2 linked regions of the Methylorubrum extorquens genome follow. The protein of the gene in region 2 interacts with the protein of the main gene of each other region in a pairwise test. Links are inferred from orthologs where the notes say so. Each region holds a gene or a part of one and is shown on either strand. Other genes may lie near its edges. The genes, in order: ndk and J2W78_RS17230.

Region 1 (14,673 bases), 350 kb from region 2 along the record:
GAAGCCGGTGACCATGGAGCGCTGCCCGCTCTCGATCATTTCGCGGTCGACCGGCAGCGCCGTCACCGGCAGGGGGGCGCCCGGTTTGAGGGCGGTGTTGACGATCTGCTGTCCGTCCGGCCGGCGCAGCACGAGATCGAGGCCGACCGCCTCGCGCACGAGGCGCGCCTGATTTTCGAAATTGGCAAACTCGCCGTCCTTGAGCCGTGGCGAGGTGGCGAGCGTCTGCAGCACCGAAACGAGCCCGGCCGTGTCGCGGTCGATCGAGAGCGCGATACCCCGCACGTTCTCCCGGGCATCCTGCTCGAAGCGGGCGCGCTCGGTGGCAGCGTAGCGGGTCAGCAGGATCGCGGTGAAGATCAGGCCGGGGCCGATCAGCGCGATCACGAGCATGATCAGGTAGAACTGCGTGGAGAAGCCACGCTGGCCGAGCCGGGAGAGCATGCGTCGGATCAAGGCGTCCCGCGGCGTTTGCGCTGAAGGGTTTTTGAGGATGGCGCCCGCTCATCATGCCCCAGCGCGGGCATACGTGCCAACTGCCCCGGTTCAGCCCTCCCGCCCGGCCCGATCGACATGCCCGAGATCCCGCCCCGGATCGAGCCGATCCCGGACCCGCTGCTTGAGCACCTTCACATCGGGGAAACCACCATCGCGCACCCGCTCCCAGATGATTTCGGAGTCAAACTCGATCACGAACACCCCGCCGGTGCCGGGCCGCAGGGCGACCTCGCCGAGATCGTCGCGGAAAGTGGAAAGGAGTTCCTGCGCCATCCACGCCGCACGCAGCAGCCATTGGCACTGCGTGCAGTAGGTGATGGTGATGCGGGGATTGGCAGGAGTGAGGGCGGTCGCATTGCTCATGTAAATATTAAGTCGTTGTCCGAAGCATGCTGTCAAGCGGCGTGCATCACGCAAGACTTCTACAAGGACAGGGAGACTGACGATCAATTGTCAACGACATGTTCAACGCAACACAGTCCTTTAGGCAAATCCCTCTTTAGAAGCTGAAGCAACGACTCGGGAGCCGCCCCTTCCCGCAGCGGCAAGCCGCCCCTATCTCCAAGACCAGCTTCGCCGCCAAGCTCGCCTCAGAGATCGCCTGCCATGTCACATTCCCTCAGTCCCGCGACCCCCTCCCGCCCCTCCATCCTCAGCCGGGTCGTCTCTGCCCTCGCAGCGCTCTGGCTTGCGACGTGCCTGGCCGGGTGCGGGGCGATCAACCGGGTGCCGAGCCTGGAGGAGCAGGCGAAGTCGTCCTGGAGCGAGGTGCAGAACCAGTACCAGCGCCGGGCCGACCTGATCCCGAACCTTGTCGAGACCGTGAAGGGCTATGCCAAGCAGGAGCAGGAGACCCTGACCCGGGTAACGGAAGCCAGGGCCAAGGCGACGAGCGTGCAGGTCGATGCCTCGACGGTCAGTGATCCGGAGAAGTTCAAGCAGTTCCAGGAGGCGCAGAACCAGCTTTCAGGAGCGCTCGGGCGGTTGCTCGCCTCGGTCGAGGCCTATCCGGATCTCAAATCGAACCAGAACTTCCTCGCCCTCCAGTCGCAACTCGAAGGGACGGAGAACCGCATCGCCGTGGCGCGGCGGGACTATATCCAGGCGGTCCAGGCCTACAACACCGAGATCCGCACCATTCCCGGCCGGTGGGTCGCCTCATGGTTCTACCCTGAGGCAAAGCCGATGGAGACCTTCACCTCGACGCCGGGCTCAGAGCGCGCGCCGAACGTGAAGTTCTAGTTCGTCCGGCCCTGAACCGGTGATGATGCGTCCTGATCGGATCGCTCGGCTCCCCGCATTCGGCCCGCTGTCGGCGCTGTGGCTCGCGCTGCTGCTCGTTGGAGGCTCCTTGGGTCTCGCCGCCGCGGCCGAGCCCGACTTCCCCAAGCTCACGGGCCGGGTCGTGGATGCGGCCGGCATCCTCTCGCCGGAGACGCGGACGCGGATCGACGGCAAGATCAAGGCCCACGAGGACAAGACGGGCGATCAACTCGTCGTCGCCACAGTGCCGAGCCTTCAGGATCTCACGGTCGAGGACTACGCCAACCGCCTCGCCCGCGCCTGGGGCATCGGTCAGAAGAAGACCAACAACGGCGTGCTGCTGCTGGTGGCCCCGAAGGAGCGCAAGGTTCGCATCGAGGTCGGATACGGACTCGAAGGCGCGCTCACCGATGCGCTGTCGAAGACGATCATTACGACGGCGATCACGCCCCGCTTCCGCCAGGGCGACTTTTCCGGCGGGGTGGAGGCGGGGGTGGACGCCATCGTCCCGATCCTCTCGGGCGATGCCGACGAGTGGCAGCGCCGCGCGCCAGTGCGGGAAGACACGGTCGATCCCGTCACGGTGATTTTCTGGATCATTGTCATCATCGCCCTCGTCGTCGTGCTGACGCGGATGAATGGCGGCGGGCGGCGGGGCCGGGGCGGCGGCTTCGTCGTGATTCCGGGGCCGTCCGGTGGCTGGAGCGGCGGCTTCTCGGATGGCGGAGGCGGAGGATTTTCCGGCGGGGGCGGCTCGTTCGGCGGCGGGGGAGCGTCCGGTGACTGGTAGCACGACCATCCTCGATCCCGCCGCGCGGGAGCGGATCGCCGCAGCGATCGGACGGGCGGAGACCGGAACGACCGGCGAAATCGTGGTGCTGGTCGCGGCCAGCGCCGGCCTCTATCGCTCCCCCGGCCTCGCTTTGGCTCTGGCGGTCGCCCTGGCCTTGCCCTGGCCGCTGATCCTGCTCACCGATCTCGGTGCGGGCGAGATTGCGCTCGCTCAGGCGGCGACCGTGCTCGCCACGCTGCTGCTGACCCTGAACGAGCGTTTCCGGATCACCCTCACCCCGCGACGCTGGCAGCGTGAACGCGCTCACGCCGCTGCGCGCCGCGAGTTCTTCGCACACGGTCTCACCGGAACGCGGGGACGCACCGGCGTTTTGGTCTACGTGGCCCTCGCCGAGCGCTACGCCGAGATCGTTGCCGACAAGGGCGTGCGGGCCCGCGTGGACGAGGCGCGGTGGCGCGCCATCGTCTCGGAGCTGCTCGGTGCGGCCGAACGCGGAGCCCTCGGCGAGGGGCTCGTCTCGGCGGTGGATCAGGTCGGTGCCGTGCTGAAGGCCGAGCTGCCGGGCAGCCACGGCGGCAATCAACTCCCTAACCGCGTCATCGTCCTCGACTAGAACGTTCGAACACGCTCTCCACGGTCGATGCCGTTCGGGCCGCACGAGGCCGTGCTCCGAATCATCGGCACCGTCCGGAGACCCGTTTCCCGAGTTGCCCTTGGCGCGGGCGTCGGCGGCATCGCGGCGCCTTCATCCCGAGGTTCGGGTAACGCGGGATGGCGGATGTCACTGCGGGTGCAGAGGGAACCGGCAGCTGTGTGCTCACCGCAACTGGTATCGCAGGAAAAATTGCGCCACACAGATCGGTGAAAGGCCGCCTGCATCAAGAATGCGGCCAATGACGGAGTGAGGCGTCGCATGGGCGCAATACAGAAGCATGGGCCCTGGGCCCTGGTCGGGGCATTGGGCGCTGCGGCGCTGGCGGTGGTCGCCACGCAACGGGGCGAATCGATCAACGCCCTCTGGGTCGTGGTGGCTGCGGTCTGCACCTACCTCATCGCCTACCGCTACTATTCCCTTTTCATCGCCGACAAGGTGATGCGCCTCGACCCGAAGCGCGAGACCCCGGCGCACCGTCACAACGACGGCCTCGACTACGTTCCCACCAACAAGTCGGTCCTGTTCGGCCACCACTTCGCGGCCATCGCCGGCGCCGGCCCGCTGGTTGGCCCCGTGCTCGCCGCGCAGATGGGCTACCTGCCCGGCATGCTGTGGATCCTGGCCGGCGTCGTGCTCGCGGGCGCGGTGCAGGACTTCATGGTCCTGTTCATCTCGATGCGCCGCGATGGGCGCTCTCTGGGCGAACTGATCCGGGCCGAACTCGGGGTGATCCCCGGCGTCATCGCCCTGTTCGGCACCTTCATGATCATGGTCATCCTGCTCGCCGTGCTGGCGATGATCGTGGTCAAGGCACTGGCCGAGAGCCCGTGGGGCACCTTCACCGTCGGCGCGACGATCCCGATCGCGATCCTGATGGGCCTCTACGCGCGCTACATCCGGCCGGGCAAGATCGGCGAGGTGTCGATCATCGGCTTCGTCCTGCTCATGGCCGCGATCGTCGGCGGCGGTCAGATCAACGAGCACCCCACCTGGGGTCCCGCCTTCACCTTCACCGGCACCCAGCTCACCTGGATGCTGATCGGCTACGGCTTCGTGGCCGCGATCCTGCCGGTGTGGCTGCTGCTCGCCCCGCGCGACTACCTCTCGACCTTCCTCAAGATCGGCACCATCGTCGGCCTCGCGCTCGGCATCGTCGTCGTCGCCCCGCACATGCAGATGCCGGCCACGACGAAGTTCGTCGACGGCACCGGCCCGGTCTGGGCGGGCTCGCTGTTTCCGTTCCTGTTCATCACCATCGCCTGCGGCGCGGTCTCGGGCTTCCACGCTCTGATCTCGTCGGGCACGACCCCGAAGCTCGTCAACAACGAGATGGACACCCGCTTCATCGGCTACGGCGGCATGCTGATGGAGAGCTTCGTGGCGATCATGGCGCTGGTGGCCGCCAGCGTGATCGACCCGGGCATCTACTTCACCATGAACTCCCCGGGCGCCCTGCTCGGCGGCACGCCGGAAACCGCCGCCGCTGCGGTGACGGCGCTCGGCTTCCCCATCGCTCCGGACGTCATCGCCCAGACCGCCAAGGATGTCGGCGAGCACTCGATCATCTCGCGCGTCGGCGGCGCGCCGACCCTCGCGGTCGGCATGGCGCACATCATCTCCTCGGCCATCGGCGGCAAGGCGATGATGGCCTTCTGGTATCACTTCGCGATCCTGTTCGAGGCCCTGTTCATCCTGACCGCGGTGGATGCGGGCACGCGCGCCGGCCGCTTCATGCTGCAGGATCTGCTCGGCCTGCTCTCGCCGCGCTTCAAGGATACCTCGGCCTGGGGTCCGAGCGTGGTCGCCACCGCTCTGTGCGTCGGCGCCTGGGGCTTCTTCCTCTATCAGGGCGTCACCGATCCGCTGGGCGGCATCTACACCCTGTGGCCGCTGTTCGGCATCTCGAACCAGATGCTGGCCGCCGTCGCACTGACGCTGGCGACCGTGGTGATCTTCAAGATGAAGCGCGAGCGCTACGCTTTCGTCACCATCATCCCGACCGTCTGGCTCTGCATCTGCACCCTGACGGCCGGCTGGCAGAAGATCTTCTCGCCCGATCCGAAGATCGGCTTCCTCGCGCACGCCGACCGCTTCTCGGCGGCGATCGCGGAAGGCAAGGTGCTCGGCCCGGCCAAGAGCATGGCGGACATGCACAAGATTGTCTTCAACGACCGCATCGACGCGGCCCTCGCCGTGTTCTTCGTCGGCCTCGTCGTGGCGATCGCGGTGTTCGGCGTCATGGCCTGCGTGAAAGCCTACCGCGCCGATCGCTGGACGGCGCTGGAAGCCGATCCCAGACTCGTCCCGGCGGAGTGAGCGTGTCATGAGCGGAACCGCAACGTCGATGCAGAGCTTTCGCGAACGCCTTCAGGCTTTCAACAAGTGCGTCTGCGACGGCGCGCGGCTGATGGTGGGTCAGGGCGATTACGGCACTTACGTCGCCCATATCGCCAAGACCCATCCCGATCAGGCGCCGATGACCGAGCGGGAGTTCTTTCGCAACCGCGAGAACGCTCGCTTCGGGGTCGGAAACACATCGGGTTTCCGTTGCTGCTGAAGCTCCTCGATTCCCAGGGGTGCGGTTCGCTCCTCTTGTGATGACGTCATGTGAAAACGCCGGGCTCCGTGATCGGGCCCGGCGTTTTCTTTTGAAAGCACGTTCAGTGGTCTGCCTGTGAGCGCGGTATCGCTACGCGCAACATCGCAGCGAGACGAGCGGCAGAATCGGAGTTGAGTGCGGCGTCCGCCATCGGCTCAGAAACAGCTGTCGGGAAACGGTCGCGACGTGGTTTTCACGTGAAATTAACCATGAAAACTCAGCGGCGTGCGGTCGCTGCACCGGCTTTCCAGTGACCGATCGTTCCTAAAGCAACGATTGTGTGCGACGGCTGTTGCAACGCAACCAGCACGGATTCTAGTCTCCCAGCAACGAGGGGGACTGCAACGATGGATCAATTGGCAGGCGTGCCGGGCCCGGCTGGGGCGCGGACGGGACAAATTGCGTTCGACCGGAAGGCGCCGGGGCTGACGGGCATCGTCGTCAAAGGCTTCCTGCTCTCGCTGGTCACCTTCTCGATCTACCGGTTCTGGTACATCACCAATCTGCGGCGGTATTTCTGGAGCCGCACGATCGTCGCCGGCAGCCCGGCCGAGTATCTCGGCACCGGCAAGGAGTTGTTCCTCGGCTTCCTCGTGGCGCTTGCCATCCTGGTGCCGATCTACATCGTCCTGTTCGTCGTCGGTCTCCTGAGCCCCGTGCTGGCGGCCCTGACTGCGCCGATCTCCTTCATCGGCCTGTTCGTGCTCGGGCAATACGCGCTGTTCCGCGGCCGGCGCTACCGAGCTTCGCGCACGCGCTGGCGCGGCATACGCCTCGGGCAGGACGGGTCGGGCTTCGCTTATGCCGGACGCGCCTGCCTGTGGTGGCTCGCGACCTTCTTCAGCTTCGGCCTGGCCTTCCCCTTCATGCGCGCGGCGCTGGAGCGCTACCGCATCGACCACACGCTGATCGGCCAGAGCCGGATGCGCTCGACCGCGACCGGCCGCTCAATCCTGATGCCGTGGATGATGTTCTACATCACCGCGCTGCTGCCGATTCTGCTGAGCGTCGTGGCGCTGCTGGCAGCGACCGGCTTCGACATCCCGAGCGATCTGCTGATTCAGGATCCGGCGAGCGAGAAGAGCAAGTTCATCTTCAATCCGGCCTACGAGGATTCGCCGCTCGTGTCCTACGCCAGCGCCGTCGGGATCGCCGCCAGCGTGTCGATTCCCCTCGCGCTCCTGCTGATCCCCTATTATCGGGCGCGCGAGACCCGCGCGTTCCTCAATGCAGCCCATCTCGGTGAGGCGCGGCTGGCCTCCTCGCTGAAGGCGCGCCAGTTCTACTTCCCCTATTTCGTCTACATGCTGGCGGTGATCGGCTTCATCATCGTTCTCGGCATCATCTTCGCTCTTCTCGTGCCGTTGATCGCCATGGACGGCGAGAATGCGGGCATCCACGCCTTCGTCATCGCATCGAGCGTGCTTCTCTATCTCGGGGCCATCCTCGGCACGAACGTGCTCTATGTCCGGATCATCACGGTGAGGCTGTGGCACGCGGTGGCGACCACGATGCAGATCGAGAACCTGCCGGCGCTGGAAGCGGTGCTCGCCTCGACGCGCGCGCCGGCCAGCGGCCTCAACGAGGGGCTGGCCGACGCGCTCGATGTCGGCGGCGCCCTCGAGATCGGGTTCTAGCCCGCCGATGGAGGCGATCACCACGACCGGCACGTTCTTCGACGGCCTCAGCGCCCGGCCCCGGCCGGTGACGCTGAGGCTGACGTTCCGGCTCGAAGTCTCCGGCGGGGACGTTTCGCGCGATTGGAGCCTGCTCGATCTGCGCGCGGCCGACGCTGCCCCACCCCTGATGCGGATCAACCATACGCAGGGACCGGAGAGCATCGAGTTCGCCGACGAGACGTTCGCGGAAGCCCTGAAGGCGCGATGTCCCGACCTGAACCGGACCGAGAGCGGAGGCGGCCTGACCCGCCTCGTGCTCTGGTCGATCGCGGCGGGCGTCTCCGTGCTGCTGACGGCCGTTTACGGTGTGCCGGCGGCCTCGAACCTGCTCGCCCCCTTGGTCCCGCGGGCGATCGAAGCGCAACTCGGACGCAGCGTCGATACTCAGATCGTCGGCTTGCTCGGCGACCCGCCGCTCTGCAACGATTCGGCGGCGCGGACAGTGCTCGATCGGCTGACGGCACGGCTTGCCGAGGGCATGGCGCTGCCGGAGACTCCGCAGGTCACCGTGCGCCGTCACACGGTTGCCAACGCGCTCGCCCTTCCGGGCGGACGGGTGATCCTGCTCTCGGACATCATCGCCAAGGCCAAGAACGGCGATGAGCTGGCCGGCATCCTTGCGCACGAGTTCGGCCACGTCGCCGCCCGCGATCCGATGCGCTCGGTGATCACGGCCGGCGGCACCTCGTTCCTGCTGAGTCTCGTGCTCGGCGATCTCACCGGCTCGACGGTGCTGGTAACGATCGGGCAGGCCGCGATCTCGGCGAATTACTCACGCGACGCGGAGCGAACGGCGGATGCCTACGCGGTGACGGCGGTGAAGCGGGCCGGCGGGGACGGGGCCGCGCTCGCCGCGATCCTGGAGCGCATCACCGACGCGGATGACGAGAAGCCGGACGCGACCTCGTTCCTGCGCTCCCATCCGGTCACGGCAGAGCGGTCCGCGCGGATCCGGTCTTTGGCAGGGCAGAAACCGGCCGGCCCCGGCATCCTGTCCGAGGCCGAGTGGAAGAGCCTCCAGGGCATCTGCCCGAAGCCGGCCAAACCGGAGAAGCCGAAGCCGGACGACGGGGATACCACGGCGCCGACCGAGAAGCTGTAGATTCCGGCTCCGAAAGACCGGGAGCTATCAAAGGTGCGGGTTCGAGCCCTGCATCTCTCGAAGGGACGGCGCTCAGCGCCGTCCCTCATCCGATCAGACCGGACGCGGCAGCTTGCAGCTATCGAGCGCGTTCAGCGCCTTGGCGCGCGCGCTGTCGTTGAAGTAGCCGGTGGTGCGGTAGGAAGCGATCTCGTCCTTGTCGAGGGCGGAGAGCGTGCGCTCGGCATAGCAGCCGCAGGGCGCGGCGAGCGCGTCTTCGGGAACCTTCTGGAACCGGGCCTGGGTGACGGTGCAGGCGTGGCGCACGCGGCCGGTCAGGTTGGTCTTGGTCGCGGTCTTCAGCGTCGGATCGGGCACATAGCCTTCGAGCGAGGTGTACTGCGTCGAGCGGCCGGCGGTGTTGCAGGCGGCGAGCAGGGACACGAGGCCGGCCGCGACGAGCAGGCGGCCGGTGCGCGAAAACGTGAGGCGCATGGGAGCGAAAATCCGAAGAGAGACGGGAAATCGTCGATCGATTCCGTTCTTCGGGCCGCTCGCCCTGCACCGCTAGGGCAGGAGAGTCACACTCGGCCGGATTGCGCCGGGAAGGTCAGCCCCGCGCAAGCGCGAGCGTGTTTCTCGCCGGCCCTGTTACGAAGGCCGGCGAGAACCATGCTTTAGGCGGCGATGTCGGCGTCGTTGAAGAACTGCGCGATCTCGAGCCGGGCGTTGTCGGCGCTGTCGGAGCCGTGAACGGTGTTCTCGCCGACCGACTCGGCGAACTGCTTGCGGATGGTGCCGTCGGCGGCCTGGGCCGGGTTCGTGGCGCCCATGACTTCGCGGTACTTGGCGACGGCGTTCTCGCCTTCCAGCACCTGCACGACCACGGGGCCCGAGGTCATGAACTCGACCAGCTCACCGAAGAACGGGCGCTCCTTGTGCACCTCGTAGAATTTCTCCGCCTGCTCGCGGGTCATGCGGATGCGGCGCTGGCCGACGATGCGCAGGCCGGCGGCCTCGATCACGGCGTTGACCGCGCCGGTGAGGTTGCGGCGCGTCGCGTCGGGCTTGAGGATGGAGAAGGTGCGCTCGTTGGCCATGGTCCGGTCCGGTTCGTTGGAGAAAGGGGTCGCGCGACGCGCTGAAGGAGGGCGGGCTCGAAAGCCACCCGAGAGATCGACCGCGTCGGCAGTCGACGGCCCGGCTGGCGCCCGGCGCGCCGGGCTTATAGCGGTGGACCGGTAGGCCCTCAACCACCGTCAACCCGCTGACAGGCAACGGATGCCCATGCGAGCGGAATCACGGCAAGCTCGGCCTTTTTCGGCTCCGCCATGGCTTTAGCGCAACACCGCCGAAAAATCGCCGGATTGCAGCGGCTCAATGGGTGGACGGTTCGCCTGCCCCCGCTCGCTGCCGGGGCGACCCTTCCTCCGCAAGCCTCAGCCCATCTTTGGGCCCAGCCTCAGGAGCCATTCATGCGTATCGCTCTCGGTCTCGCCGCCCTCCTGGCTTCGAACGCCGCCTTCGCCGCCCCCAAAGACCTCTCCGGAACGTGGCTGACGGGGGACGGACGCGCGAAGATCCGCATCGACCGCTGCGGGCCGAGCGGCGGCAACGCCTGCGGCAAGGTGGTGTGGCTAAAATCTCCGACCGATGACGCCGGGGCGCCGCGCAACGATGTGAAGAACCCCGATCCGAAGAAGCGGGCACGCCCGATCATCGGGCTGACGCTCCTCGAAAACCTCAAGCCGGAAGATGCGGGTTTTGCCGGCGAGATCTACAACGCCGACGAGGGCAAGATCTATCAGGTCAGCCTGGAGCGCGAAAGCGAGGGCGAACTGAGCGTTCAGGGCTGCATGCTCAAGGTGCTGTGCGGCTCGCAGACTTGGACCCGCGTGCCGGACGTGAACCAGCAGGCCGCCGCGACCCCTGCGAAAACCGTCGCGAAGCCGGCCCCGGCCAAGGTACCGGCCGCTCCCGCGGAGTGATGCTCGCCGAACATTTTTAGGGAAAAAGGGGCGCGCCTTTGCTGGCGCGCCCTGAAGTTCGACAAACCTGATGGGGATCAAGTCCGCTCAAAAGTTAGCGTGACGGTGCAATGCAGCAAGCACCCGTAGGCACTTATTTGTCTTTTTGGGACCGCTTACGTGCGATCGTCCCGGCTTCGCACACCTCTCCGCGGGCTGTGACGGCGCGTCCGTCATCGTCCTGTCGAATGTTTCGGCTTCTCACGGACATCGTGGCGCCCGCGCAACCGTTCTGAAGCCTCGTGCTTCGGCGGGTCGTGGGCGCATTGCGGCGGCAACGGCATCTGCTAGGCCGCTCAAGGGGTGGCGGCGGGGGCTGGCGCAGTGTTCAAGGCGCGCGCGGGGACGATCGCGAAACGGTGGGCCGTCTCGGCAGGGCTTGCCGCGATTCTCGGCTTTCATGCCTGCGCCGGCATGGCCGCGGACCTCGCGGAGCGCGCAACGCCCCGCTTCATCGATTGGTCCGGCTTCTATGCCGGGGTACAGGGCAGCGCGGGCGCTTCCTTCGGCAATTACGATTTCGGCCCGACCACGATCGGCGCGCGCCGCGTTCGGACGCTCTCGACGGGTGATGCCACCGGCAGCCGCGACCTCGGCGGCGACGCCACCACGGTAATCGGCGGCGCCTTTGCCGGCTGGAACGGGCAGGACGGGGCCCTCGTCTACGGGATCGAAGCCGACCTCGCCGGCGCCAATCTCAAGCGTGGCGCACGCTCCGATGCACCGGGCTTCGGCTATGAGGCGATCGATCCGCCCTTCGCGCTGATCCGCGAGAAGACGGACGTGTTCGGAGCCGCCCGCGCGCGGCTCGGCTACGCCTTCGGCAACAACCTGATCTACGCGACCGCCGGGCTCACGGGCGCCAACGGCCGGGTGCTCGCCACCTATCCGGATCAGGCCGGCGGCCCGACGGCGACGGCCTCTCGCAACGTCTCCTATCTCGGCTTCACGCTGGGTGCCGGCGTGCAGTTCGCGGTCGATCCGCATCTCTCGCTCGGGATCGACTACCGCTACAGCGACCTCGGCGAGAGCGGCCGCTTCGGCCTCGGCACGCTGCCGGGCCTCGACGGGGGACCGGTGACGACCCGCACCGGCTTCGTTTCCAACCAGATGATGGCGCGGCTGATCTGGCACCCACAGGCGCTGACCCTGGTGCCGGAGGAAGAGGACGAGCCCCCGAAGGACGCCCGCTTCTCGTTGCACGGCCAGACCACCTTCGTGAACCAGGGCGTGACGGGCTTCCGCGCCCCCTATCGCGGGCCGCAGAGCCTCGTGCCGGATCAGGCGCAGGCGACGACGACCGCGACGCTGTTCCTCGGCCTCAAGCTCTTCGAGGGAACCGAACTCTACTACAATCCGGAATTCAGCCAGGGCTTCGGCCTGTCGCGCACGCTGGGCGTGGCCGGCTTCGTCAACGGCGAGGCGCAGAAGGCCGGCGCCCCCTTCCCGAAGCTGCGGTCGAACCGCTACTTCGTCCGCCAGACCTTCGGGCTCGGCAGCGAGACGGAAGCGGTGCCGGACGGGCCGAACTCCATCGCCGGCACGCGCGACGTCGAGCGCATCACGGTCATCGCCGGCAAGTTCGCGCTCGGCGACTTCTTCGACGGCAACGTCTACGCCCACGACCCGCGGGTGGACTTCATGAACTGGGGCCTGTGGGCCGCGGCCGCCTGGGACTTCCCGGCCAACCTTCCCGGTTTCACGCAAGGCGTGATGGTCGAGTACAACCGCGCGGAATTTGCGGTGCGCGCCGCCTACACGCAGGTGCCCAAGGAGCCCTCCTCCGACGTGCTCGACCCGCGGGTGTTCGAGCGGGCCGGCGCCGTCATCGAGTTCGAGGAGCGCCACACGCTGCCCGTGCTCGACCAGCCGGGCCGCTTACGCCTCGGCCTGTTCTCGAATGTCGGCAACACCGCCAACTTCCGGCAGATCGTGGCGCTGACGCAGACGGGCGCCTTCGCCGACATCAACACGGCGGCCGCCGCGACCCGGGAGCCTCGGCGCAAGAGCGGTGCCTACGTCAATCTCGAACAGACACTGACCGCCGATCTCGGCCTGTTCGCGCGGGCGAGCGTCAACGACGGGCGCAACGAGAACCTCTCCTTCACCGATATCGACGGCTCGGTCTCGGGCGGCCTCTCGCTCAAGGGCGCGGCCTGGGGCCGGCCGCAGGACACGGTCGGCATCGGCGCCGCCGCGAACCGGATCTCGACCTCTCACCGCGCCTACTTCGCCAATGGCGGGCTCGGACTCCTGATCGGCGACGGCCGCCTCGACAATTACGCGCCGGAACGGGCGGTCGAGGTCTATTACGCGATGAACCTGACGAAGGCAGTGACGATGTCCTTCGACTACCAGCACGTCGAGAACCCGGCCTATAACCGCGACCGGGGCCCGGCCGATTTCTTCGGCACGCGGCTGCACACGGATTTCTGAGCCGTCCGGCCAGGGCATCGTCCCGAAAGGTGGCCGCCGACTTCCGGAAGAAAGACGATGCGGAAACGACAAGCGCGGCCGCGTGCGGACTATTTGCGTGGTGGGGCCGGCCGAGGGCATCATGCGCCGGTCTCGCGCCGGGGCACGGTGCCCCCCATATGAGGAGCGCCGAGGACGTGCGCCGATTCGTGCACCTCCGTCGGTTCGACGCGACGGCGCCGGACCGGCCGCCCTCCCGCTCCTCTTTTTCATCCAGCCCGGATACGGAGAGCCCATGAGCTCCGGACACGCCCCTTCTTTCACACCCTCGCTCGAAGGCGACGACGACGCCGTTCTGCCGTTCGCCGTCGAAGCGCTGGATCTGCGCGGCCGCGCGGTGCGGCTCGGGCCCTCGATCGACACCATCCTGCGCCGCCACGGCTATCCCGACGCGGTCGCTCGGCTGATCGGCGAGGCGTCGGCACTCACCGTGCTGCTCGGCGCCTCCCTGAAGCTCGAAGGCCGCTTCCAGCTCCAGACCAAGACCGACGGACCGGTGAACATGCTGGTGGTCGATTTCGAGGCGCCCGACCGGGTGCGGGCCACCGCCCGCTTCGATGCGGAGCCGGTGGCCGCCCTCGGCCCGAAGGCGCGCGCCGCCGACCTGATGGGTCGCGGGCATCTGGCCATGACCATCGATCAGGGGCCAACCCAGAGCCGCTACCAGGGCGTCGTCGCTCTCGAGGGCCAAAGCCTCGAAGAGGCCGCGCACCAATACTTCCGGCAATCCGAGCAGATCCCGACGCTGGTCCGCCTCGCGGTGGCCGAGCAGATGGAGGGCGGGGAGAGCCGCTGGCGGGCCGGCGGACTGCTGGTGCAGTTCCTGCCGACCTCACCCGACCGGATGCGCCAGGCCGACCTTCCGCCCGGCGACGCACCGGAGGGCCACGAGATTCTCACCGGCGCCCCCCGTGACGACGATGCCTGGACCGAGGCGCGCAGCCTCGTGAACACCGTCGAGGACCACGAAATCGTCGATCCGGCGGTTTCGAGCGAGCGGTTGCTCTACCGCCTGTTCCACGAGCGCGGCGTGCGCGTGTTCGAGGCGCAGAGCGTGGTCGAGCGCTGCCGCTGCTCGCAAGAGCGGGTGTTGGGGATGATCCGCTCGTTCTCGGCCGAGGAGCGGCGGGACATGGTCGCGGATGACGGCACCGTGTCCATCACCTGTGAGTTCTGCTCGCGCCGCTACGTGCTCGATCCGGCCGAGGTCGAGCGGGATATCGCGACCGCGCCGGGGGCGTGACGTCGTTCGCTCCGTCCGTTCTGCGACGGCAGCAGCTCAATGAACCGGCGACGTTTGCAGGAATGCGAACGTGTATGAGATCAGGGGTGAGGATCGGCGGGTGGCACCCCGCCGATCTTCGGCTCAGGCGCAGAGGGCCACAAGACCGCTATCGTGACGGGCGAAGACGACGCGGTGGCGTTGTTTCTCACGGTGATGGTCAAGATGCCCCCCGACCACATCGATCATCTCCTCTCTACCTCGCTTGCTCAGTCATGCGGCGGCCGTAGTCGTCCATTCGACGAAAGGCCCGGCGCACGGGCGTTCGCGGTGATCGCGGGTGAGGTGAGCGGCGGCACGATCGACGTGGCACAGACCGTC
Region 2 (14,765 bases):
TTCAAGCAAAGACGACACGACAGAAACGGCACGGAACGGGACGAAACGATGTCGAGGAATGATGGCCCGCAAGCGTGATGCGTCGTCCGGCGCAGAAATCGATCCGCAGGCGGCGCTCCGGGGGCGGGCGCCGCTTGGGGCGCTCAGACCGCTGATTCCCTTCGCGAGCCGCTACCGGGGCCGCATCCTCGCGGCGCTGATCTCGCTGATCGCCGCGTCGGGCGCGACGCTGGTCGTGCCGATCGCGATTCGTCGCGTGATCGACCACGGCTTCTCGCCGGAGGGGCAGGCGCTCATCAACTCCTACTTCCTGGCGCTGCTGGTGGTGGTCGCGGTGCTCGCGGTGTCGAGCGCGGGCCGCTACTACTCGGTGGTGACGCTGGGCGAGCGCGTCGTCGCGGATCTGCGCTCGGCCGTGTTCGCGCGGCTGACGAGCCTCGACCCGACCTTCTTCGACAAATCGCAATCCGGCGAGATCGTCTCGCGGCTCACGGCGGACGCCACGCAGGTCAAGGCGGTGTTCGGGGTCTCGATCTCGATCCTGCTGCGCAACCTGTTCCTGTTCGTCGGCGCCGTGGCGATGATGGTCTGGACGAGCCCCGGCCTGTCGATCCTCGTGCTCGCCGCGATTCCGCTCATCGTGTTTCCGCTGATCCTGTCGGGACGCGGCGTGCGCCGCCGCTCGCGCGCGGCGCAGGACCGGCTCGCCGACGCCTCGGCCTACGCGGCGGAAGCGGTCGGGGCCGTCCGCACCATGCAGGCCTTCGGCATGGGCCGCGCCACCGCCGAGCGCTTCGCCGAGGCGTCCGAGAACGCCTACCGAGCGGCGCGCGTCTCGATCACCGCGCGCGCCCTGCTCACAGGCGTGGCGATCTTCCTGATCTCGGCCTCGGTCGTCGGCGTGATGTGGTACGGCGCCAAGGGCGTGCTCGCGGGCACCACGAGCGCCGGCCAGCTCTCGCAATTCGTGCTCTACGCCGTGTTCGGCGCGAGCGCACTCGGCCAGCTCTCCGAGGTCTACGGCGAACTCGCCCAGGCCGCAGGCGCCGCCGAACGGCTCGGCGAAATCCTTGCCGCCGAGCCGGCGATCAAGTCTCCCGAGCACCCCGCCGCCCTGCCGAGCCCGGCCCGCGGCGCGGTCGCGTTCGAGGCGGTGCGCTTCCGCTACCCGACCCGGCCCGAACACGCGGCGCTGGACGGCATCTCCTTTACCGCAGCGCCCGGCGAGCGGATCGCCCTCGTCGGCCCGTCGGGGGCCGGCAAGACCACGGTGTTGCAATTGCTGCTGCGCTTCTACGACCCGGACGAGGGGCGCGTGACGATCGACGGCGTGCCGTTGCCGCAGGCCGATCTCGACGCCCTGCGCGCCCGCCTCTCCCTGGTGCCGCAGGATCCGGTGGTGTTCTCCGGCACGGTTCTCGAAAACATCCGCTACGGTCGCCCCGGCGCCCGCGAGGCGGAGGTCGAGGAGGCGGCACGCCTCGCCAACGCCGACGGCTTCATCCGCGCCCTGCCGCAGGGCTACGCAACGCTGCTCGGCGAGCGCGGCACTACCCTCTCGGGCGGGCAGCGCCAGCGCATCGCCATCGCCCGCGCCATCCTGAAGGACGCGCCGGTCCTGCTCCTCGACGAGGCGACCTCGGCGCTCGATGCCGAGAGCGAGCGCGCGGTGCAGAACGCCCTCGACCGGCTGATGCAGGGCCGCACCACGCTGGTAATCGCCCACCGGCTCGCGACCATCCGCGCGGCCGACCGCATCCTCGTCTTCGACGGCGGCAAGATCGTCGAGGAGGGAACGCATGAGAGCCTGCTCGCGCGCGGCGCCCTCTACGCGCAACTCGCGAGCCTGCAATTCGCCGACAGCTTCGACGACAGTGCCCGGGCGCGCGACCCGCGCCCGAAACACGCGGCGGAATAGAGCATCATCCCGAAAGGCGGACGCCGGCTTTCGGACAAAGATGAAGCGCTGACGCAGACGAAGGCGATCGATGGATCTCACCCGCTTCCCCCGTGTCGCACTCACCGACGGGCCGACGCCGATCCGCTCCCTCGACCGTCTCTCGACCCATCTCGGGCCCGAGCTGAACGGCGTCCGCCTGTTCGTGAAACGCGACGACATCGGCCCCGTGGGATTGGGCGGCAACAAGCTGCGCAAGCTCGAATTTCTGCTGGGTCAGGCGCTGGCGGAGCGGGCCGACACGGTGATCACCGTCGGCGCGCTGCAATCGAACCACGCCCGGCTCACCGCCGCCTCCGCCGCGCGGATGGGGCTGGCCTGCGAGCTGTTCCTCACCCGCAGCGTTCCGCGGGAGGACGCCGATTATACCGCCAACGGCAACCGGCTGTTGCAGGACCTGTTCGGTGCCCGTGTCCATCTGCTGCCGGGCGAGGCGGATTCTCTGGCGCAGGCCGAGGCGCGGGCGGAGGAATTGAGGGCGGAGGGGCGGCGCGTCTACGTCTTCCCCTCCGGCGGGTCGAGCCCGCTCGGCTGTCTCGGCTACGCGGCTTGCGCCGCCGAGATCCTGGAGCAGACGGCCAATCTCGGCCTCGCCTTTGCCCGCATCGTCGTGCCGAACGGCAGTTCGGGCACCCATGCCGGGCTTGCCGCCGGCCTCACCGCCGCCGGCCGCGACCCTCATCTCGCCCAATCCTACACGGTGCTCGCCCCCGAGCCCGAGGCGACGGCCGCGACGCTGGCCAGGGCCCGAGACACCCTCACGCTGATCGATGGTAGCCAGACGCTCTCCGATGATGCCATCCGCGTGGACGGCGCCCATCGAGGGCCGGGCTACGGCATCCCGACCGAGGGCATGCGCGAAGCGGTGCGGCTGATGGCTCGGACCGAAGGGCTGCTGCTCGACCCCGTCTACAGCGGCAAGGCGTTCGCCGGGCTGCTCCACGACGTGCGCGCCGGCCTGTACGAGCGCGGCGCGGCGGTGCTGTTCGTGATGACCGGCGGCGTGCCGGGGTTGTTCGCGTATCGGGGCGAGTTTTAGTGGTGCGAACCCTCACCCCTCTGCGGGGGAGGGTGCCTCGCGCATGCGAGGCCGGAGAGGGGAGCGACGCTTCCGGACAATGCGGAGCCGGCCGCTCACCCGACCCCCTTCGAGGGCCACCTTCTCCCGCGGAGGGGAGAGGGATTCATTCTCACCGCTCGGTCAACTTCATCTCGATGCGGCGATTTCGTGAATAAGCCTCCTCGCTCGTTCCCGAATCGAGCGGCTGGTACTCGCCGAAGGCGCCGGCCAGGAGCCGCTGCGGCGGCAGGCCCTTGCTCCGCAGGTACTGCACCACGGCGATGGCACGCGACGCCGACAGCGCCCAGTTCGACGGGAACTGGGCCGACTGGATCGGGCGCGCATCGGTGTGGCCATCGACGCGCAGCACCCAGGGGATGTCGGCGGGGATTTCCCGCGCGATGTCGAGGATCGCCCCCGCGATCCGATCGAGTTCCGGCCCGGCTTCGGGCTTCAGCGCGGCAGAGCCGGCTGCGAACAGCACCTCGGATTGCAGCACGAAGCGGTCGCCGACGATGCGGACATCCGTGCGGCTGCCGATGACTTGGCGCAGGCGCCCGAAGAAGTCGGAGCGGTAGCGGGCCAGTTCCTGCACCCGCTGGGCGAGGGCCACATTGAGGCGGCTGCCGAGTTCGGCGATGCGGGCCTGGCTCTCCCGGTCGCGGGATTCGGAGGCCGCCAGTGCGTCTTCGAGCGCTGCGAGCTGTCGGCGCAAGGCCCGGATCTGCTCGTTCAGAAGCTCGACTTGGTTCTGGGCCCGTTGCGTCGCGCCGCGCTCGGCCGCGAGCTGGGCATCGACGTCGGCGCTCTTGCCCTGGGCCGCTTCGCTGGCATCGGTCAGTGCCCGGAGCCGGTCGCGTTCGGCTTCCGTGGCGGTCAGGGTGTTGCGCAGGCCGGAGGCCGCCTCCTCCTGGGCGCGGCGGCTGGAGCGCTCCAGCGCCAGCAGGTCGGTGAGGTCAGCGATCTGGCGGTTGAGGCGGACCAGCACCGCGTCGCGCCCGGTCAGCTCCTGCGAGAGGAAGAACTGCCCCACCACGAAGACGGTGAGCAGGAACACGACGGCGAGCAGAAGCGTCGCCAGCGCATCGACATAGCCCGGCCAGACATTCAGGCTGCGCTGCGAACGCGCGCGGATCGACGCCATGCTCTCAGTTGACCTTCTCGCGCGCCAGCCGTTCGAGCACCTGCTTCAATTCACGCTCCCGGGCGGCCTGGGCCTCGACCCAGTCGCGGATCATCTGCTGCTCGGCGCGCATGTGCTGCACGAGGCCCTGGATGCCCTCGGCGAGGTTGGTCATCGCCTGGGTCGCACCCCGGCCCCCGGCGCCCTCGGCGATGACGCCGCTCAGCCGATCGACCGCCGCCTGCAACTCGCGGGCGATGGCGGGATCGTGCTCGGGCGCCGGGCGCGCCGCGACGGCGGTGGTGGCGACCGCCTGCTCCTCGCCGGAGACGAGCCAGTCCTCCAACTCGTTGTGGAAGCGGGAATGGGCCTGCCCTGCCTGAAGGTCGAGGAAGCCGACGATCAACGAGGAGGCGAGGCCGAACAGCGAGGCGGAGAAGGCGAGGCCGATGCCGGACAGGGGCACGGCTAGCCCGCTCTTGAGTTCGTCGAACATCACCGCCGCATCCCCACCGCCGCGCATGCCGCCAATCACAGAGCCCACCGCCGAGAGCGTCTCGATCAGGCCCCAGAAGGTGCCGAGCAGGCCAAGCAGGATCAGGATGCCGGCGATGTAGCGCAGGATCTCGCGGCCCTCGTCGAGCCGCACCGCCGTGGTGTCGAGATGCGCGCGGGTGGATGAGAGCGTCATCCCCTCGCGGCGCGCCGCGATGGCCGGCAGCAGCGGCGCGAGAAGCGACGGCCGGTCCTTCGGGTTCTGCCCGGCGGCGACCGCGTTGACGTAGCGCACCTCGCGAAACAGCCGCGTCACCTGCCCGAAGGCAAGCAGCACCGCGATCAGGAGCACGCCGAGGATCAGCCCGTTGAGGCCCGGATTGGCGAGGAAGGCCGGGGTGATCTGCTTGTAGAGGACGAAGGCAAGGAAGCCCGCGAGCGCAAGGAACACCAGCATCCGCACCAGCGTCATGCCGGGCTTGGCGAGGGGAGGCGTGTCGAGGGACGCGGAACGGGCCGCCATCGGGTCCATACTCGTGTTGGGCCTGACGCCGGGACCGGCGGCACCGCTGTGTCGAAACCGGCGGCACTCTGGCGGCTCGGCCTGCCGCGATCAAGTCACGGTGCGCTATCGTTCAACGAGCCTTGAGGCGCAGAGGTGGACTCAATCCCACTCGCGCGGCCAGGTCTCCTCGAGATGCGGCCCGAGGCGTACGGCCCAGACGCGCTTGGCCAGACCCGTCGCGTCGTCGGTCTCGACCGCGATGCCGCACAGGGTGCCCTCGCCGGTGGCCGCTTCGAGACGCGAGCCCGGCGTCTTCTGAAGGAAGCGGCGCACCGGCTCGTCCTTCTGCATCCCGAGCACGGAATCGTAGTCGCCGCACATCCCGGCATCCGACAGGTAGGCGGTGCCGTGGGGCAGGATGCGGTGATCGGCGGTCGGCGCATGGGTGTGGGTGCCGACGACGAGGCTGGCGCGGCCGTCGAGGAAATGCCCCATGGCCTGCTTCTCGCTGGTGGCCTCGGCGTGCATGTCGACGATTACCGCATCCGCCGCCGCGCCGAGCGGGCAGGCGTCGAGTTCGCGGTCGGCCGCGGCGAAGGGATCGTCGAGCGGGTCGAGATAGATCCGGCCCATCACGTTGACGACGAGGACGCGCGCGCCGCGGGGCGTCTCGATCACCGTGGCGCCGCGGCCCGGCGTGCCCGGCGGGTAGTTCGCCGGGCGGATCAGCCGCGGCTGGCGGGCGATGAAGACGAGCGCTTCGCGCTGGTCGAAGGAGTGGTTGCCGAGCGTCACGGCGTCGGCGCCGGCCTGGAGGATTTCGTCGCAGATCGATTCGGTGATGCCGAAGCCGCCGGCCGCGTTCTCGCCGTTGATGACCACGCAATCGAGGCGCCAGCGCTCACGCAGGGCCGGCAGGCGTTCGGTGACGGCATAGCGGCCGGGACGTCCGACGATGTCGCCGAGGAAGAGGATGCGCATCGCGTCGAATCAGTTTTGCCGGAGCGGCACGAGACCGGCCTCGGTCACGAGATGGTCGAGCGGGCGGTCGTGCGGCTCGGCCGGCACCTGTGCGATCTCCTGGACGGAGAAAGCGATGCCGACCGTCAGCACCGGTCCGTTCTTCGAGAGCCGCTCGATCGCCTGATCGTAGTAGCCGGCGCCGTAGCCGATGCGCTGGCCCGCCCGGTCGAAGGCGGCGAGCGGCACGATCAGGGCGGTGGGGTCGAGCGGGGGAAGGTCGTCGCGGGGCTCACTGAGGCCGAAGCCGCCCTTCACCAGTTCCTCGCCCGCGCGCCACTCACGGAAGACGAGGCCCTGCTTGGTCACCTTCGGTAATGCGACACGCTGGCCGCGGGCGAAAAAGCGCTCGATCAGCGGGCGCGGGTCGATCTCGGAGCGGATCGGCCAGAAGGCGCCGACAAGCGGCGCTTCGGCCAGTTCGGGGATGGCCGCGATGATGTCCGCGGCGCGCAGCGCGCCGGCGAGGCGGGCCTCGGGCGAGAGCGCGTCGCGGCGGGCCAGCGCCTCGGCGCGGAGGCTCGCCTTCAGCGAGCGTTCGGAGGATGAGTGCGGAGCCACTTGAGCCGTTGGAGTGTCGATCCCGGGAAACCTACAGTGTAGGTGGGCGCCGTGTTGGCCAAGTCCACGGACGAGGCCAGTGACAGCTCCCTGGGGAGTCGATAAGGCCCCGGGGAAAGTTCTCCTGACGAACTCTGCAGCCCCGCCCGCCAGAGATAGACGCGCCGGGGCTCGGACGCCAGGGGGCGATCGTGTCACGCCTCAGAAATTCGAAGCCGGCTGTGCGTGCTCCCGCCCCGCTCAGCCGCCGCGGCCGGCCTCGCCCTTGCCGGCGGAAGCGCCGCCCGGCTGCCCCGACAGCGCCCGCGCCAGTCGGTCGATCCGCTCGGCGGCGATGCCGACACCGCTCGCGAGCCGGGCCTGATCGGCCGCGCCCTGGGTCGCGTGCTGTTCCAGGTCGGCGATGCGGCGGCGGGCTTCGAGCAGTTCGTCGGCCAGGGTCAGCGAGGCCATGACGTGCAGGCGCATGTCGCCGATCTCGCCGAAGGTGCCGCGCATTTCGCTGACGCGGTCGTCGAAGCTCTTGGCCAGGGCCGCGAGGTGATCCTCCTCGCCGGGGCCGCAGGCCATCCGGTAGCTCTTGCCCGCGATGGTGACGTTGACGTGCGGCATCCGCGTGTGAACCTGACTCGAACTCAGCGCCAACTCAGCGCCCGGTGGGGCCGGACAGCACGTCTTCCACCGTCTCGATGGCGCGATCGAGGCGGCGGTTGACCTCACCGGTGGTGGAATTCATCCGGGCGAGCCGCGCCCCCGCCGCGTCGAGTTCGGCGGCGAGCCGCACCCGGTCCTCCTCTAGCAGGGCGAACTCCGTCTCCCGGTCGCCGCGGCTGCGCTCGGATTCGAGCTTGCGGGCCACCGCCGTCTCGAGCAGCGCCAGCGCGGCGTCGAGCCGGTGCAGGGCCTCTTCCAGCCCGCCACCGTCCTGCCCCCTTCCTTGCGCTGCCTTCGTCTCCGCTCGCGCCATATCTCGCGCCATCTCCACCCGTCGGTTGCCGCGTCATCGGAGTCTGCCACGAAACGCGCCCCGCGCCACGGCGACCAGAACGTAAACGGCCGGCGGCGGAAGGACTTTCGCGGTACTCCGAACCCCCGCTGCGAACAGGTTTCAGCCAAGCGCATTCGAAATTCCAGACAATTCACAGGCTTGCCCCCGATCTTTGACAGCCTCGGGCGCCATGTTAGAGAGCCGGCGCCCGGCCCCGATCCCCCGGCGCGGGGCCGCCCTACGGATTTCTGAAACCGTGACTCTTCCCGGCTCCCCGCTCAGACCGTCCGCCGACCGGACGGCTGCGGGCCGCCTCACGGTTCATCCCCCGTTCAGTGCCGCCCCGCTTGGAGCGGTCCCACGTTCATCGGGTGCCGCGCGCGAACGCCGCCGGCCGGCCCGACCGGTTCCCCATCGGCGCGCGGGTGCGCCCCATTTCGAAGGAGTCACGCCGTGACCGTCAAGGTTGCCATCAACGGGTTCGGGCGCATCGGCCGTAACGTGCTGCGCGCCATCGTCGAAGCCGGCCGCACCGACATCGAGGTCGTCGCGATCAACGATCTCGGCCCGGTCGAGACCAACGCCCACCTGCTGCGCTACGATTCCGTGCATGGCCGCTTCCCGGCCGAGGTCGCGGTCGAGGGCGACGACATCGTCATTAACGGCAAGCGCATCCGCGTCACCGCCGTGCGCAACCCGGCCGAGCTGCCCCACCGCGACCTCGGGGTCGACATCGCGCTGGAATGCACCGGCATCTTCACCTCGAAGGACAAGGCGAAGGCCCATCTCGACGCCGGCGCCAAGCGCGTCCTCGTCTCGGCGCCCGCCGACGGGGCCGACCTCACGGTCGTCTACGGCGTGAACCACGACCGGCTCACCGCCGAGCACCTCGTGGTCTCGAACGCCTCCTGCACCACGAACTGCCTCGCGCCGGTCGCCAAGATCCTCGACGAGACCGTGGGCATCGAGCGCGGCTTCATGACCACGATCCACTCCTACACCAACGACCAGCCCTCGCTGGATCAGATGCACAAGGATCTCTACCGGGCCCGCGCCGCGGCGCTCTCGATGATCCCGACCTCGACCGGCGCGGCCAAGGCTGTCGGCCTCGTCCTGCCGGAGTTGAAGGGCAAGCTCGACGGCACCGCGATCCGCGTGCCGACCCCGAACGTCTCGGCGGTCGATCTCGTGTTCACGGCCAAGCGCGAGACCTCGGTCCAGGAGATCAACGACGCGATCAAGGCCGCCGCCGCCGGCCCGCTCAAGGGTGTGCTCGGCGTCACCGACCGGCCGAACGTGTCGATCGACTTCAATCACGATCCGCACTCGTCCACCTTCCACCTCGACCAGACCAAGGTCATGGACGGCACCTTCGTGCGCATCCTGTCCTGGTACGACAACGAGTGGGGCTTCTCGAACCGCATGGCCGACACCGCCGTGGCCATGGCCAAGCTGATCTGACGCTCTAGCTACGCCTGACGAAGGGCGGCCGGCCTCCGAGCCGGCCGCCCCCAATTGTCGATCGAGTTCCCTGGGGCGAGCCCGGCTCGCCGAAGCTGCAAGGTGCGTACGCGATGACCGAGACCTCGCCGGCCAAGCCTTCCGGGACCGACTTCATTCCCGCCCCCTCGTCCTCCTCCGCGCCGCCTGCCACCGTGACGCCCGCGGCCCCGCCGCCGAGCGTCGGCAAGGCCGAGCTGCCGGCCTCCGGCGCCGTCAACCACGCCGACCAGCTCGCCCGCATTGAGGACAAGACGGCGCGGATCGAGGACAAGTATGCCCGCTCCGAGGCGCTGCTCTCGCGCGTCGAGGAGAAGATCGAGTCGGCCTCGACCCGGATGAACGACGCTGCCCGGCAGGTCGATCTCTCGTCGCTGCGCAGCGAAGTCCGCACGCTGTCCGACCGGGTCGGCCGCCTGCCCGGCACCGGCGCCCTCGTGTTGACCGCGATCATCACCGCCGTGCTCACCGTCGCGCTGATGGTCGCCGTGCAGCGGCTGAACCTCGACCGGATGCTGCCGCACAGCCTCGGCGGTCAGAGCCAGACGACGTCCGCCACTCCGTCGTCCAATCCCCCTGCCTCCAACCCGTAAGAAGCAGACGCCGCCATGACGGATTTCCGCACCCTCGACGATGCCGGCCCGCTCAAGGGTAAGCGCGTGCTGCTGCGCGTCGATCTCAACGTGCCGATGGAGAGCGGACGCGTCACTGACGCAACCCGGATCGAGCGTGTCGTGCCGACGATCCGCGAGATCGCCGATGGCGGCGGGCGGGTGATCCTGCTGGCGCATTTCGGCCGCCCCAAGGGCAAGCCGGACCCGAAGGATTCGTTGAAGCCGATCCTCTCGACGCTCTCGGAGAAGCTTGGGCGGCCGGTGGCGTTCGGTGAGGATTGCGTCGGTGAGGCCGCCGCCTCGGCCGTCGCCGCGCTCAAGGACGGCGACGTGCTGCTCCTCGAAAACACCCGCTACCACGCGGGTGAGGAGAAGAATTCTTCCGAGTTTGCCGAAGCGCTGGCTGCCAACGGCGACATCTACGTCAACGAGGCGTTCTCCGCCGCCCACCGCGCGCATGCTTCGACCGAAGGGCTCGCCCGCCTGCTGCCGGCCTATGCCGGGCGCCTGATGCAGGCCGAACTCGATGCGCTCACCAAGGGCCTCGAATCTCCGGCCCGCCCGGTCATCGCCATCGTCGGCGGCGCCAAGGTCTCGACCAAGATCGACCTGCTCGAAAACCTCGTCGCCAAGGTCGACATGCTGGTGATCGGCGGCGGCATGGCCAACACCTTCCTGCACGCGCAGGGCAAGGATATCGGCAAGTCGCTGTGCGAGAAGGATCTCGCCGAGACCGCCAAGCGAATCCTGGCCGCGGCCAAGGAGAAGAACTGCACCATCATCCTGCCGGTCGATGCGCTGGTCGCCCGCGAGTTCAAGGCCAATGCCGAGAACGAGACCGTGCCGGTCGATGCGGTACCCTCCGACGCGATGATCCTCGATGTCGGCGCCTCCTCGATCGCCACGATCGACGGCGCCATCGAGGAGGCGCGGACGCTGGTCTGGAACGGTCCGCTCGGCGCCTTCGAGCTGACGCCGTTCGACACCGGCACGGTCGCGGTCGCCCAGCACGCCGCCCGGCGCACCAAGGCTGGCCAGCTCGTCAGCGTGGCGGGCGGCGGCGACACGGTGGCGGCCCTCAACCATGCGGGCGTGGGCGAGGACTTCTCCTACGTCTCCACGGCCGGCGGCGCCTTCCTCGAATGGCTGGAGGGCAAGGAACTGCCCGGCGTCGAGGCATTGCGCGCGCAGGGCTGAGGCCGGATCGGCCGCCCCGCAACGCGGGCGGCGACGCCGACAAACGAGCGCATTTTTCAGCGCCGGGCCGCAGGCTGGCGGCACCGGCGCACCTATATAGGCCGCAGCAAGGGACAGGCCCGGCTGAGGCCGCATCGCACGAGGATCGAACCATGGCACGCATCACCCTCCGGCAGCTCCTCGATCACGCCGCCGAGTACGGCTACGGCGTGCCCGCGTTCAACCTGAACAACATGGAGCAGGGGCTCGCGATCATGGCGGCGGCGGATGCCACCAATTCGCCGGTGATCCTCCAGGCGAGCCGGGGTGCCCGCGCCTATGCCAACGACGTGGTGCTGGCCAAGCTCATCGACGGCCTCGTCGAGATCTACCCGCACATCCCCGTCTGCATGCATCTCGACCACGGCAACAACGAAGCCACCTGCGCCACCGCGATCCAGTACGGCTTCACCTCGGTGATGATGGACGGCTCGCTGAAGGCCGATGGCAAGACCCCGGCTGACTACAACTATAACGTCGAGATCACCCACAACGTCACCAAGATGGCCCACTGGGCCGGCGTGTCGGTCGAGGGCGAACTCGGTGTGCTCGGCTCGCTGGAGAGCGGCCAGGGCGAGGCCGAGGACGGCCACGGCGCGGAGGGCGTGCTCTCGCATGACCAGCTCCTGACCGATCCGGACGAGGCGGTGAAGTTCGTGGCCGCCACCAAGGTCGATGCGCTGGCGGTGGCGATGGGCACCAGCCACGGCGCCTACAAGTTCACGAGGCAGCCGGACGGCGACGTGCTTGCGATGGGCGTGATCGAGGAGATCCACCGCCGCCTGCCGACGACCCACCTCGTCATGCACGGCTCCTCCTCGGTGCCGCAGGACCTTCAGGACATCATCAACCAATACGGCGGCGAGATGAAGCCGACCTGGGGTGTGCCGGTTGAGGAGATCCAGCGCGGCATCAAGCACGGCGTGCGCAAGATCAACATCGACACGGACAACCGCATGGCGATGACCGGCCAGATCCGGAAGGTGCTGACGGAGAACCCCTCCGAGTTCGATCCGCGCAAGTACCTCAAGCCCGCCATGGAGGCGATGACCAAGCTCTGCCGGCAGCGGTTCGAGGAGTTCAACACCGCCGGTCAGGGCTCGAAGATCCGCCCGATCTCGGTGGCCGAGATGGCGAAGCGCTACGCCAACGGCTCGCTCGACCCGAAGATCGACGCCTGATCCGCCATGGCAGCCTCTGAGTCGGCCGCGGTCCGGCCCCGCCTCGCCCTCCTCACCCCCTACGGTCTCGGCGCGCCCGAGGCCGAGGCGACCGCCCGGGCGCTCGACGCCGCCTGCGCCGCAGGTGACGTGGCGGCGGTGATCCTGCGGCTGGCGCCGTCCGACGAGCGCAGCCTCGTCGCCCTCGTCAAGCGTCTGACGCCGGCAGCGCAGGAGCGCGGTGCCGCGGTGCTCGTCTCCGTGCCGGGCTATGCCGGCGACGTCGTCTCCGTCGCGGCCCGCGGCGGAGCCGACGGGGTGCATCTCGACCGCGCCGACGAAGAGGCTTTGCGCGATCTGCGCGGGCGTCTGCGTGATGGCCGCATCCTCGGGACGGGCGGCGTGCTCGGCTCGCGGGACGCGGCGATGGTCGCGGGCGAGACCGGTGTCGATTACCTGATGGTCGGCGGCCTCTTCCCCGACGGCGTCGCCCCCGATGCCGAGGACGTGCGCGAGCGCGCGGCGTGGTGGGCGGAGATCTTCGAGACGCCCTGCATCGCGGTGGCGACCTCCGCCGAGGATGTCGCGGCGCTTGTGCTGACGGGTTCCGAATTCGTTGGGCTGGAAAGTGCCCTGTGGCTCGATGACCCCGAGGGAGTTCGGGCCGCACAGGCGCAGCTCGACAGGGCACAATGATTTTTTTTGATGGAAGGACCGTGGTGGTGCCCTCCAAAGCTCACCCCCATCTGAGAGGGCAGGGAAGGGCGCGTCGGCGCACGGGGAAGGCTGCACTCCGAACTGGCCTCTTGTCCCTCACGGCCCTGGGCGCCTGCGCCGTCCTCGCGCTCGACGTCGGCGCTCTTCACGCCGCCCCGAAGCAGCCGGCCACGAAGGAGCCTGTCGCGCAGACACCGGCCAAGCCGAACCTGCTCGACCTCAAGCGTGAGCTGCCCTCACCCTACTCGGCCAATGTTCAAGGGGCGCAGCCCGCGACGGCGAACCCGAATGCGGATGCCGCCTACGGAGCCTATCAGCGCGGTCGCTACGTCACCGCCTTCCGCGAGGCGACCAAGCGGATCGAAGCGAATCCGAAGGACGCCGCGGCGATGACGCTGCTCGGCGAGCTTTACAACCAGGGACTCGGGGTCAAGCCGGATCCCAAACGCGCCCACGAATGGTACCGGCTGGCGGCCGTGCAGAGCGACCCCAACGCCATGGCCTCCCTCGGTCTGATGGCGATGGACGGGCGCGGGCAGCCCAAGGACGAGAAGGCCGGCCGGGTCTGGCTCGAACAGGCGGCCCGCAAGGGACAGCCCAGCGCGTGCTACAATCTCGCGCTGATCCAGCTCGCGAGCGACAAACCGGCGGATCTGGCTGCGGCCCTGGCCAATTTCCGGGCCGCGGCCGAGGCCGAGATTCCGGCTGCGCAATACGCGCTCGGCGTGCTCTACCTCCAAGGTAAAGGTGTCGCGAAGGACACGACCCAGGCCGCGCAGTGGTTCCGCCGCGCCGCCGACAACGGCGATCTCGGCGCCGAGGTCGAGTTCGCGATCCGGCTGTTCAACGGCGACGGCGTTTCCAAGGACGAGACCCGCGCCGCCCGCTACTTCCTGCACGCGGCTCAGCGCGGCAACGCCATCGCTCAGAACCGGATCGCCAAGCTCTACGTCGCCGGCCGCGGCGTGCCGAAGAACCTGATCGAGGCGGCGGCCTGGAACCTCACCGCGGCTTCGCAGGGCCGCGCCGATGCCGGCCTCGACGGGGCGACCGCCGGCCTCAACCCGGACGAGCGCAAGCGCGCCGAGGCGCTGGCGGCGGACCGGGTGAACCTCTCGCCTTAAAGCATCGTCCCGAAAGCTGGTTGCCGGCCTTCGGGAGAGGACGATGGTTTAGCCACCTGCGATTCCCGAACGGCCGGCGTGTTTGAACCGAAGAAGCGGGGCAGGGGGCTGGCGCATCCGGCGACGCTTGCGCGAGGATGTGACTGTCACGCAACCGTAGGCTTTCGTACAACCGCGTGACAGGAGCCCGAATGACGTCCAGCCTTCTTCGCCGCAAGCCCTTGCAACTGGAGCCCGGTGAGGAGCGTCGGCTGGCACGAACGCTCGGCTGGCCGCATCTCATGGCCCTCGGCGTCGGTGCGATCGTCGGGACCGGCATCCTCACGCTGATCGGCGTCGGGGCGGCCAAGGCCGGGCCCGCGGTGATCCTGTCCTTCGCCATCGCCGGCGCGATCTGCGCCTGTGCGGCGCTCGCCTATGCCGAGATGGCGACGATGATCCCGGTCTCGGGCAGCGCCTATACCTACAGCTACGTCGTGCTCGGCGAGATCCTCGCCTGGATCATCGGCTGGAGCCTGATTCTCGAATACTCGCTCGTCGTCAGCGCGGTGGCGGTCGGTTGGTCCGGCTACGCCGCGCCGCTGCTGGAAAGCCTGATCGGTTTTCCCAAGGCGCTGATGCAGGGGCCGGATGCGGGCGGGATCGTCAACCTTCCGGCCGTTGCAATCATCGTCGTCGTCGCCGTGCTACTCCTGCGCGGCACGC

What was found.
Region 1: the proteins of J2W78_RS17230 (region 2) and ndk interact in binary tests that used the Escherichia coli proteins (3 or more experiments, as listed by UniProt). The link is inferred for Methylorubrum extorquens from one-to-one orthologs.

What each region holds. Positions count from the first base shown.
Region 1 is NZ_JALJXF010000001.1:4,036,889-4,051,561, forward strand. Bases 7,958-10,787 are described here. They hold ndk (nucleoside-diphosphate kinase), read right to left. Parts: upstream 9,669-10,787; coding sequence 9,246-9,668; downstream 7,958-9,245. Other genes in these bases: J2W78_RS18905 (M48 family metallopeptidase), read left to right, coding at 7,958-8,589; J2W78_RS18910 (hypothetical protein), read right to left, coding at 8,683-9,063; J2W78_RS18920 (DUF2147 domain-containing protein), read left to right, coding at 10,044-10,556. Outside these bases: J2W78_RS18865 (sensor histidine kinase), read right to left, coding at 1-444; J2W78_RS18870 (SelT/SelW/SelH family protein), read right to left, coding at 547-861; J2W78_RS18875 (LemA family protein), read left to right, coding at 1,105-1,740; J2W78_RS18880 (TPM domain-containing protein), read left to right, coding at 1,763-2,551; J2W78_RS18885 (TPM domain-containing protein), read left to right, coding at 2,541-3,167; J2W78_RS18890 (carbon starvation CstA family protein), read left to right, coding at 3,468-5,525; J2W78_RS18895 (YbdD/YjiX family protein), read left to right, coding at 5,533-5,766; J2W78_RS18900 (YjgN family protein), read left to right, coding at 6,156-7,445; more of J2W78_RS18905, read left to right, coding at 7,453-7,957; J2W78_RS18925 (carbohydrate porin), read left to right, coding at 10,920-13,031; J2W78_RS18930 (Hsp33 family molecular chaperone), read left to right, coding at 13,306-14,313; J2W78_RS18935 (hypothetical protein), read left to right, coding at 14,467-14,673. UniProt on the Escherichia coli protein: Major role in the synthesis of nucleoside triphosphates other than ATP. The ATP gamma phosphate is transferred to the NDP beta phosphate via a ping-pong mechanism, using a phosphorylated active-site intermediate.
Region 2 is NZ_JALJXF010000001.1:3,687,674-3,702,438, reverse strand. What follows is about bases 4,927-7,848. They hold J2W78_RS17230 (5-formyltetrahydrofolate cyclo-ligase), read right to left. Parts: upstream 6,722-7,848; coding sequence 6,131-6,721; downstream 4,927-6,130. Other genes in these bases: J2W78_RS17215 (DUF4164 domain-containing protein), read right to left, coding at 7,368-7,688; J2W78_RS17220 (cell division protein ZapA), read right to left, coding at 6,962-7,333; J2W78_RS17235 (TIGR00282 family metallophosphoesterase), read right to left, coding at 5,300-6,121; J2W78_RS17240 (MotA/TolQ/ExbB proton channel family protein), read right to left, coding at 4,927-5,158. Outside these bases: J2W78_RS17255 (ABC transporter transmembrane domain-containing protein), read left to right, coding at 62-1,918; J2W78_RS17250 (D-cysteine desulfhydrase family protein), read left to right, coding at 1,989-2,996; J2W78_RS17245 (peptidoglycan -binding protein), read right to left, coding at 3,148-4,161; more of J2W78_RS17240, read right to left, coding at 4,166-4,926; gap (type I glyceraldehyde-3-phosphate dehydrogenase), read left to right, coding at 8,163-9,170; J2W78_RS17205 (hypothetical protein), read left to right, coding at 9,284-9,802; J2W78_RS17200 (phosphoglycerate kinase), read left to right, coding at 9,818-11,020; fba (class II fructose-bisphosphate aldolase), read left to right, coding at 11,173-12,240; J2W78_RS17190 (thiamine phosphate synthase), read left to right, coding at 12,247-12,915; J2W78_RS17185 (tetratricopeptide repeat protein), read left to right, coding at 12,912-14,060; J2W78_RS17180 (amino acid permease), read left to right, coding at 14,252-14,765. UniProt on the Escherichia coli protein: Involved in the removal of 5-formyltetrahydrofolate.